4 regions of the Streptomyces sp. NPDC005752 genome follow, and region 1 is predicted to be linked to each of the others. Evidence: riboswitches for the same ligand, from Rfam matches in the RefSeq annotation. Region 1 holds a riboswitch; each other region holds the start of a gene.

Region 1 (2,191 bases):
TCCATCGAGGACTGGTGGCAGTACCAGACCTCGGTGCCGTCGTCGAGTTCCAGGACCGTGCGGTAGCCGTACGACCCGGAGTAGCCGGCCGACTTCACCGTGCCGCTGTGAACGGCCTTCACCGGGGTGCCGGTCGGCGCCGCGAAGTCCAGCCCGGTGTGGTGGCCGGAGGACCACATCGAACCGGCCTGGCCGAAGGACGAGCTGATGTAGTAGGAGGAGGTCGGGACGGCGTAGCTGGCGGCGAGCTTGGCGAGACGCTCGGCCTCCGCCTTCTTCTTCGCCGCCTCTTCCGCCGCCTTCTTCTTCGCGGCGGCATCGGCTTCGGCCTGGCTCTGCTTCTCCGCCGCCTGGGCCGCTGCCGCTTCGACAGCCGCCTTCTCCTGCGCGGCCCTGGCCTCGGCCTCGGCCCCGGCCTGCTGCTGCTCGGCCTGCTGGAGGATGCGGGCGCGCAGCGCCTCGCCGGCGTCCGTGCTGCCCTGCTCCGCCTCGGCGGCGGTGATCCCAGCCGTGGTGAGCGGGGAGGACGCGGCAACCGTCTCGTGGTCCGAGTCGGAGTCGCCGGACATGAACGCGCCCACGCCGGGCAGGGACTTGGCATCGGGAAGGTTGTCCGCGATGGAATCGGGGAGAGAGATGGAGACCGGCGGCTTGCTCTGCGCGGTGGCCATACCACCCGCACCGACGGCCGCGATGACGCCGACGCCGAGGACGGTGGAGCTACGGGCGAGGCCGCGCTGCTTGGCTACGCGGTGCCGGCCGCGTACGGGGCGAATGGACTCCTCGGTGGGGTTCCATTCCTCCCAAGTCCTGCCCTCATCACCGAAGCTGTCGGTCCTGAAGGATGACGGTGCCTCGGGGGCAGGCTGATTCGACGCCACGTGGGCGCACTCCTTTCCTTCCTTCTCGCCTACCGGGTTAGCTGACGGGTTCGGAGCAGGAAGGTCTCCTACGGACCCCTTCGTCTCTCGCGAGACACAGGTGTCCGATTCACCCCATGTAGGTGGTTCCCCGGTTCCCTTGCGGAATTCGGCGCTGCGCACGGTGCCGCCTCTTGCGACGACAGGTACAACCGCGCTGCGTTATCGAACGTTAATAGACACCCAGCTCCGATTCCAAGCCGTTCCAACAGATCGTTCACGACCTTGGCCTGGACTTTCAGGGTGCAATCGGGCGCAAACGGGCGACCTGAGCACCCTTTGGCCAGCCATCAGTTTCTGACGTTGCGTCACATGTTATGCGGAGCGGGGTCCTTCGACTACCGACGGTCGCGACGGGTCATTCACTGTCCCGTCGCACGATCTTCACCGTCGTCCGCCGCTCCTGCTGCCCCCGTGCGGGACGGCCGATCGCGAGCAGCGCCAGGTCGTCCGTCGACCGGCCCCCGGTGTGCAGCCGTACGTCGTCGGTCAGCGCGGACAGCAGTTCCTCGGGCCCCGGGAAGAGCCTGCCGCTCAGCCGGGCCGCCGGGTCGTAGAAGACGCCCTCCGCGTCCCGCGCCTCGGAGAGCCCGTCGGTGAACGCCAGGAACATCGCCCCCGCCGGCAGCGTCCACTCGTCCGACCGGTCGGGCAGGGCGCCCAGCCCCATCCCGAGCGGCAGGGCCGGTACCGTCGGCGCCAGTACCTCCAGCGCCCCGTCCGCGTGCAGCACGAGCGGCTCGGGGTGGCCGCGGTTGACGACCCGCAGCACGTCGGAACCGACCGGGATCTCCGCGAGAACAGCGGTGACGAACCCCTCCATCGAGTCGAAGCCGCCCCGGCGCGACCCCTCACGGGCCAGCGCACGTTCCAGCCGCTGGGCCACCCCCTCCAACGACATCTCCTGCTCGGCGGCCTCCCGGAACGCCCCGATGACGACCGCCACCGCCCCCACCGCGTCCAGTCCCTTGCCCCGTACGTCCCCGACGACCAGACGCACCCCGTGGGGCGTGTCCGCGACGGCGAAGAGGTCGCCGCCGACGAACTCGTCCGCCTGGGCCGCCTCGTACCGCGCCGCGACCAGCAGACCGCCGATCCGGTCGTCCGGCGTCGGGAGCACCGCGCGCATCGCCGTCTCCGCGATGACCCTGGCCGAGGCCAACTGCTCGTTCCCGCGGCGCACGACGCTGTTGATGACGAGGGAGAGCGCGGCGACGGTGATCAGGGTGAGCAGGTCGGTGACCGGCACGACCTTGGCAAGCACGCCGTCC
Region 2 (2,191 bases), on a different contig from region 1:
ACCGTCGGGGACTGGTCGGGCAATGCCGGACAGTCCCGGCCCGTGCCTCCGATCACCGCGGACGACACCGGCCGTGTCGTCATCGTGGACCGTCCCGGAGCCGTGCAGACGCAGCTGCTGATCGGCCGGATCGGAGCGGACCGGCACGACAGCGTGTGGCCCGCCCAGGTCCTCGGCACGTACTGCCTGGGCGGCACCCTCACCTCCCGGCTGGACCGTGTGCTGCGTGAGGAGAAGGGCTACACCTACGGTGTCCGGGCCTTCGGACAGGTGCTGCGCTCGACGGCCCCCGGATCGGCCTCGGGGGCGACGGGCGCCGCGATGCTCGCCATCAGCGGCTCCGTCGACACGGAGTCCACCGGCCCCGCGCTCGACGACCTGTGGAAGGTCCTGCGCACGCTGGCCGCCGAGGGGCTCACCGACGCCGAGCGCGAGACCGCCGTGCAGAACCTCGTGGGCGTCGCCCCGCTGAAGTACGAGACGGCGGCCTCCGTCGCGGGCACCCTGGCGGACCAGGTGGAGCAGCACCTCCCGGACGACTACCAGGCGCAGCTGTACGCGCGTCTGGCCGCGACCGGCACCGTCGAGGCGACCGCCGCCGTGGTCAACGCCTTCCCGGTCGACCGGCTGGTCACCGTTCTCGTCGGCGACGCCGCTCAGATCGCGGAGCCCGTCAGGGCGCTCGGCATCGGCGAGGTGTCGGTCGTCAGCGGCTGACCGAAGCAGGACATGACGGGCCCCGGCGAGAGTGCACTCTCGCCGGGGTTCGGTCTTTTGTCCGCTTTGCAAAGAAAGTTCCATTCATCCTGTGGGATGTGCGACAAAAGGCCCTTTCCGTTTGGTGCGGGAAAGTGGCCCGCTCTAGCGTCGGCCCGGCTGTCCGCCGGACGAAAGCCGCGACCGCGGCGCCGGACAGTCATCGCCGAGTCCCCGTCAGGCGCGAGCCTGGGGAGCCGGGGACCCACGAAGTCCCTGGGGTGAATCGGAACCCTGCGTCTCGCGCGAGGCGGAGGGGGCCGTAGGAGACCTTCCTGCTCCGAACCCGTCAGCTAACCCGGTAGGCGAGAAGGAAGGAAAGGAACAGCCCCTCCATGGCATTCATCCGTGCCGCCGGGAAGCACCGTGCCCCGAGCCGCCTGACGCGCAGGAGCGCCAAGGTCGCCGGCATCGCGGCCCTGGCCACCACCGGTGTCATCGGCGCCACGGCCTCCCCGGCCCTCGCCGCGGACGCCGAGGCCGTCGCCGCCGGGACCGGTCTGACCCAGACCGTCGCCCTCGACACGACCCTGGCGGCCCAGATCGAGGCTCAGGCGAAGGTCCAGCAGCGCCAGGCCGACGCGGCTGCGAAGGCCGCGGCGGAAGCGAAGGCGAAGGCCAAGGCCAAGGCGGAGGCCGAGCGCAAGGCGGAGGCCCGCGCCGAGGAGGTCCGGGAGGAGAAGGCGCGCGCCGCACGTGCCGCCGAGCGCGCCCGGCTCAACTCCTTCCACCTCCCGGTCGCCGGCTCTCACGTGACCACCTCCTACAAGTCCGGCGGAGCGCTCTGGTCCTCCGGGAGCCACTCGGGCGTGGACTTCCAGGCGGCGTCCGGCACCTCCGTCGTCGCGGTCGGCGCCGGCACGGTCGTCGAGGCCGGCTGGGGCGGCGCGTACGGCAACAACATCGTGCTCAGGATGAAGGACGGCACGTACACCCAGTACGGCCACCTCTCCTCGATCGGTGTCTCCGTCGGCCAGAGCGTCGGCTCCGGCGAGCAGATAGGCGTCTCCGGCTCGACCGGCAACTCCACCGGTCCGCATCTGCACTTCGAGGCCCGGACCACACCCGAGTACGGCTCGGACATGGACCCCGTCGCCTACCTCCGTGCGCACGGCGTCCAGGTCTGACCCCACACGCGCGACACCGCTCCGACGAAGGCCCCGGCTCCGCGTGCCGGGGCCTTCGCCGTGTCCCGGGGGATACGCCCGCCGAAGCCCTCGCGGAAGTGGCCCCCGGCCAAAAGATATCCATGGATTCCACCCCGCCATCGGAAATTCCGGCCGATTGCAATAGAGTCACAGAACAGGCGTCGATCGGCCGCGTTTCGCGGGGATTAAGGCGGAGGTTCGGACATGCGCATTCCCGCGCATTCGGTATGCACGGCAATCCGTGACGACATCGTCTCGGGTGTCTTCGAGCGCGGCAGCCGCCTCAC
Region 3 (2,191 bases), on a different contig from region 1:
CCAGTTCCCGCCGCTTCCCGCGCTGACGCGCGCCGAGGCCGAGTTCATCGACTGCTACCTGGAAGTGATCGACCAGCTCGGCCGCATCAACCCGGCACGCGGCAGTGACACGTACGGAGCGCTCCGGGCCGCTCAGGCTCTCGCCTCCCGGGCCACCGCCCTTCGCGACTCACTCGCGTTGATGCACGAACGGGGTGAATCGCAGATCCACGCGGGCACTCTGGCCAGGGCGCTGCGGCTGCTGGACGGGGAGCGCCGAGCAGGGCGGGTCTCCGTACCTCCCCCGCCGTCGAGTTGAGCTCCTGCACGCCCGACCCGCCTGCGGTGTCGGCTTTGCGGCGCCGTCCTACGACACGCCCGACCGGCCGACGAGTTTCACTCGCTCGATCGGCGTAGGTGATCCCCCGCACGAGGGACCAGCCAACTTGCGCACCAAGCACGGACGCTGAGCGGAATGGTTCGTTCCGCCGCTGGTCCACGGCTGGTCCGGTGTGGCCGTGGCGGCTCCGGGCCGACCGCGTCCACCCGATCGGATCAGCCGTGACGACTCTCACATATCGCCACTTCAGCCAGGAAATCCGGCAGTGCGTGCGTAAAGATCCCTGGGACGACAAGCCCCCGCCACCGCGGCGGGGCGGTCCGGGCGGACGCCGAGTCCTGCCGCCGTCCGGATGCCTGGTCGACAGGAGTGGATCGGCAGGAGTGGAGGACCCGAGCACAACGGGCCGGCCGGAGTTCCGGACGGCCCTCGGGGTGAAGCCGCATCACGCGGCCGGGCAACTTCGCCAGCCCGAACCCGACAGGTCATCCTTCACAGGCGGCTGACGAAGGGTTGCGCATGACTGCGCAGGTTCATGTCCCGTCTCTGTTCGCCCGGGTCGGTACGGCCTCGGTCCTGACATTCGCCGTGGGCACCACCATGCTGGCCCCAGGTCTCGTGAACGACGCCGAGGCCGCCGCCCATTCGACGAAGGCACTCAAGATCGCCGCCTCGAAGAAGGGTGCGCCTTACAGATGGGGCGCCACGGGCCCCAACCGGTTCGACTGCTCCGGGCTCACGCTCTACTCGTTCAAGAAGGCCGGCAAGAAACTTCCTCGAACGGCGCAGCAGCAGTACAACAAGACCCGCCATATCTCCAGGTCGCAGCGGAAACGCGGCGACCTGGTCTTTTTCCATGCGGGCCGCGGTGTGTACCACGTCGGGATCTACGCAGGCAGCGGGAAGATCTGGCACTCGCCGAAGGCCGGCGCCGTGGTCCGGCTGGAGAAGATCTGGTCCGGCAACGTCTGGTACGGGAGGGTGCGCTGACACGCCTTTCGCCCTGGTTCAGTGCAGCAGGGGCCCCGTCACCAGTACGAGCCCCAACGCGGTGAGTGCCGTGCCGCTGCCGCCCTCGATCACCCGGGCGGTACGCGGCCGGCGCAGCCACCGGCCCAGCCGGTCCACCAGCAGGGCCACCGCCGGGAACCAGACGAGCGCGAGCAGGACGATCACCGAGGCGAGCAGCAACGTCCTGGGCAGCGGTGGCCGGCCGTCGGGGACGAACTGCGGCAGCAGGCTGAGGAAGAGCACGGGCGCTTTCGGGTTGAGCGCGTTCGTCAGGAAGCCCTGGCGCAACGAGCGCCCCGGCCCCGACGGCGTCGCCATTAGCTCGGCCCCCTCCCCGGCATCCGCTCCGGTGGCAGCCCGCCGCCTCATCGCACGCAGACCGCTGAGGCCGAGGTAGAGGACGTACGCGCCGCCGAGCAACTGGACGGTGCGGAAGAGGACGGGCATCGTCACGAGCACGGCGGCGAGTCCGGCGGCGGCCAGCGCGGTGTGCACCAGCAGGCCGCCGGCCACTCCCACCGCGGTGGCCAGCCCGGACGTCCGGGATGCGAGCGCGTTGCGTACGACCACCGTGAAGTCGGCGCCCGGCAGAGCGACCATTCCCGCCGCCACGGCGACGAAAGCGAGCAGTTGTGCGTCCATGGATCCACCATGGACGCTCCATGCCTTTAGCATGTACTTGCAATGTCCTGGGTCTGCCAAAAGGAACGCTTAATGTACGACCCTACGCGGCTGGCTGCCCTGGTGGCGGTGTCCGAGGCCGGCTCGATCACCCGGGCGGCAGCGCGGCTGGGTTACACCGCGCCCGCGCTCTCGCAACAGCTCGCGAAGCTCGAGCGGGAGGCGGGAGCCGCCCTCCTC
Region 4 (2,191 bases), on a different contig from region 1:
ACGCGACGGACGGAGCGGACGACCCGGACGCGGAGGACAAGGCGGACGGGAAGGCGTCCGGCGAGGCGGCGGACAAGGCGGACGAGTCCGGGAAGACCTCCGCAACCCCGTCCGCCACGCCTTCCCCGGAAGCCTCCGAGACGTCCGGCGCCTCGAAGGGTGACAAGGCGAAGGGCGGGAAGCACCGTGGCATCCCGGCCCCGGAGGCGAGTGCCGGGACGGACCTGGAGGACGGGCGCGAGTCCGGCCGGCACGCGTCGCGCGGCGACTCCGAGGCGCGCCAGGGAGCCGAGGGGACATACACCGTCCGCACGGGTGACAACCTCTGGGCGATCGCGGACTCGCAGGAGCTCACCGGCGGCTGGACCGCGCTCTACGAGGCCAACAAGGGTGAGCTGGGCTCCGACCCGGACCTGATCCTTCCCGGCCAGAGCCTGGACCTCGACCTCGGGGCGGATGCCCCCGCCGCCCAGGCGGAGACCACCGTCGCCAACTGATCAAAAGCGGGAAAACACCCCGAATGCAGGGGTAGTTCAGAGACCTATGTCCACTTATGCGTAAGTGAGACATGGGTCTCTTTGCTTCAACTGGTGCGCCTGGTCCGTCCGATCCGTCCATATTGGCTCCGACCTGCGAAAACGCACACCACCCCTGGACCGTTACGGGGCTGATCGGCCGTTATGTCCATCTTTGAATGTGGGGGTTGCGTGTGTTTACGGTCGGAGCCGCTCGCACCGCGGGCACCTTCGACCGTCACGCCGAATCCTGCCGTCGGACGAAGGGGACCGACGCGTAAAGCGCCGTAGGCAGGAGCGGGGGACCCAGGTAAGCGCCGGACCCGGTCGTCGTGAGACGGGCGAAGGTACGGCTAGGGGTGAAGACGTCCGCGGGAGCGGGCGTCCGGGCAACTCACAGGCCCGAACCCGACAGCTCACCTCGTAGGCGTCGGTGAGGAGAACCATGCTGCTTTCCAGCAAGGGCAAGCACCGCCGCCCGTCCAAGGCCGTCCGCATCGCGACCCTGGCCGGCGTCACCGGTGCCGCCGTGGCCGTACCGCTCATGGGAGCGACCGGCGCCTCGGCCGCCTCCGTCGAGACCTGGGACGCCGTCGCCCAGTGCGAGTCCGGTGGCAACTGGTCCATCAACACCGGCAACGGCTACTACGGCGGCCTGCAGTTCTCGCAGTCCAGCTGGGCAGCCGCCGGCGGCACGCAGTACGCCGCCCGCGCCGACCTGGCCAGCAAGGACCAGCAGATAGCCGCCGCCGAGAAGCTCCTCGACCTGCAGGGCCCGGGTGCCTGGGCCTGCGCCGGTGCCGGCGGCCTGACGAACGACGGTGTGGACCCGGGCGTCGACACCGGCTCGGAGAAGAACGGCGACACGGCCCCGCAGGCCGCGCCGGAGCGCAAGGCCGAGCAGCCCACCACGCGCAGCGAGAAGCGCACCGCTCCCAAGGAGACGGTCACCACCCCGACCGGCGGCAAGGTCGAGAAGGGTGACGGCGAGTACAAGGTCAAGACCGGCGACACCCTCAGCAAGATCGCCGACGCGAAGAAGGTCAAGGGCGGCTGGGAGAAGCTGTTCGACCTGAACGACGACATCGTCGACGACGCCGACCTGATCTTCCCGGGTCAGCAGCTCCACCTGAAGTAGTCCGGGGTCGTTCTTCCTCCTCCCGCCCCGGAGGCCCGGCCCGGCGTGCTGACCCCCCGCACGCCGGGCCGGTGCCGCGTCCGGACCCCGCGGTCGGGTGTGCGGCGGGCTCGCCGGTAAGGGTGAGTGTTCAACTGTTGTAGTTACTCGCCAGTAAGATTCTGCGGCTTTGTCCGTTATGCGGGCCCTTGGGTTCTTTTTCGTCCCAGGTGACGGGCGGACGGCCGACGCAGCGGGCCGGGCCGGTTAGGCTCGTGGCGCAAGGCCACAGTGACCCTGCAGAACCAGTGTCAGATCCCAGAAGGAGATGCCTCGTGCCGTCCATCGACGTCGTCGTAGCCAGGGAAATCCTCGACTCCCGGGGCAACCCCACGGTCGAGGTCGAGGTTGGCCTCGACGACGGCAGCACGGGACGTGCTGCTGTTCCGTCCGGCGCCTCCACCGGTGCGTTCGAGGCCATCGAGCTTCGCGACGGTGACCCCAACCGCTACCAGGGCAAGGGCGTCGAGAAGGCCGTCCTCGCCGTGATCGAGCAGAT

What was found. Region 1 has a riboswitch for cyclic di-AMP ahead of ABZ441_RS26390 (M23 family metallopeptidase). Riboswitches for the same ligand answer to the same signal wherever they lie in the genome.
Region 2: linked by a shared signal. The riboswitch ahead of ABZ441_RS25570 (M23 family metallopeptidase) and the one ahead of ABZ441_RS26390 (M23 family metallopeptidase) in region 1 are both predicted to bind cyclic di-AMP.
Region 3: linked by a shared signal. The riboswitch ahead of ABZ441_RS13375 (C40 family peptidase) and the one ahead of ABZ441_RS26390 (M23 family metallopeptidase) in region 1 are both predicted to bind cyclic di-AMP.
Region 4: linked by a shared signal. The riboswitch ahead of ABZ441_RS10845 (transglycosylase family protein) and the one ahead of ABZ441_RS26390 (M23 family metallopeptidase) in region 1 are both predicted to bind cyclic di-AMP.

What each region holds. Positions count from the first base shown of each region.
Region 1 is NZ_JBEXYB010000035.1:60,646-62,836, reverse strand. It holds gene ABZ441_RS26390 (M23 family metallopeptidase) at 1-881, opposite strand, end outside; cyclic di-AMP (ydaO/yuaA leader) riboswitch at 893-1,045, opposite strand; gene ABZ441_RS26385 (PP2C family protein-serine/threonine phosphatase) at 1,279-2,191, opposite strand, start outside.
Region 2 is NZ_JBEXYB010000033.1:70,182-72,372, forward strand. It holds gene ABZ441_RS25565 (pitrilysin family protein) at 1-717, shown strand, start outside; cyclic di-AMP (ydaO/yuaA leader) riboswitch at 911-1,078, shown strand; gene ABZ441_RS25570 (M23 family metallopeptidase) at 1,092-1,883, shown strand; gene ABZ441_RS25575 (GntR family transcriptional regulator) at 2,109-2,191, shown strand, end outside.
Region 3 is NZ_JBEXYB010000013.1:34,808-36,998, forward strand. It holds gene ABZ441_RS13370 (hypothetical protein) at 1-298, shown strand, start outside; cyclic di-AMP (ydaO/yuaA leader) riboswitch at 639-835, shown strand; gene ABZ441_RS13375 (C40 family peptidase) at 839-1,309, shown strand; gene ABZ441_RS13380 (LysE family translocator) at 1,328-1,972, opposite strand; gene ABZ441_RS13385 (LysR family transcriptional regulator) at 2,045-2,191, shown strand, end outside.
Region 4 is NZ_JBEXYB010000010.1:77,585-79,775, reverse strand. It holds gene ABZ441_RS10850 (transglycosylase family protein) at 1-497, shown strand, start outside; cyclic di-AMP (ydaO/yuaA leader) riboswitch at 789-960, shown strand; gene ABZ441_RS10845 (transglycosylase family protein) at 961-1,653, shown strand; gene eno (phosphopyruvate hydratase) at 1,968-2,191, shown strand, end outside.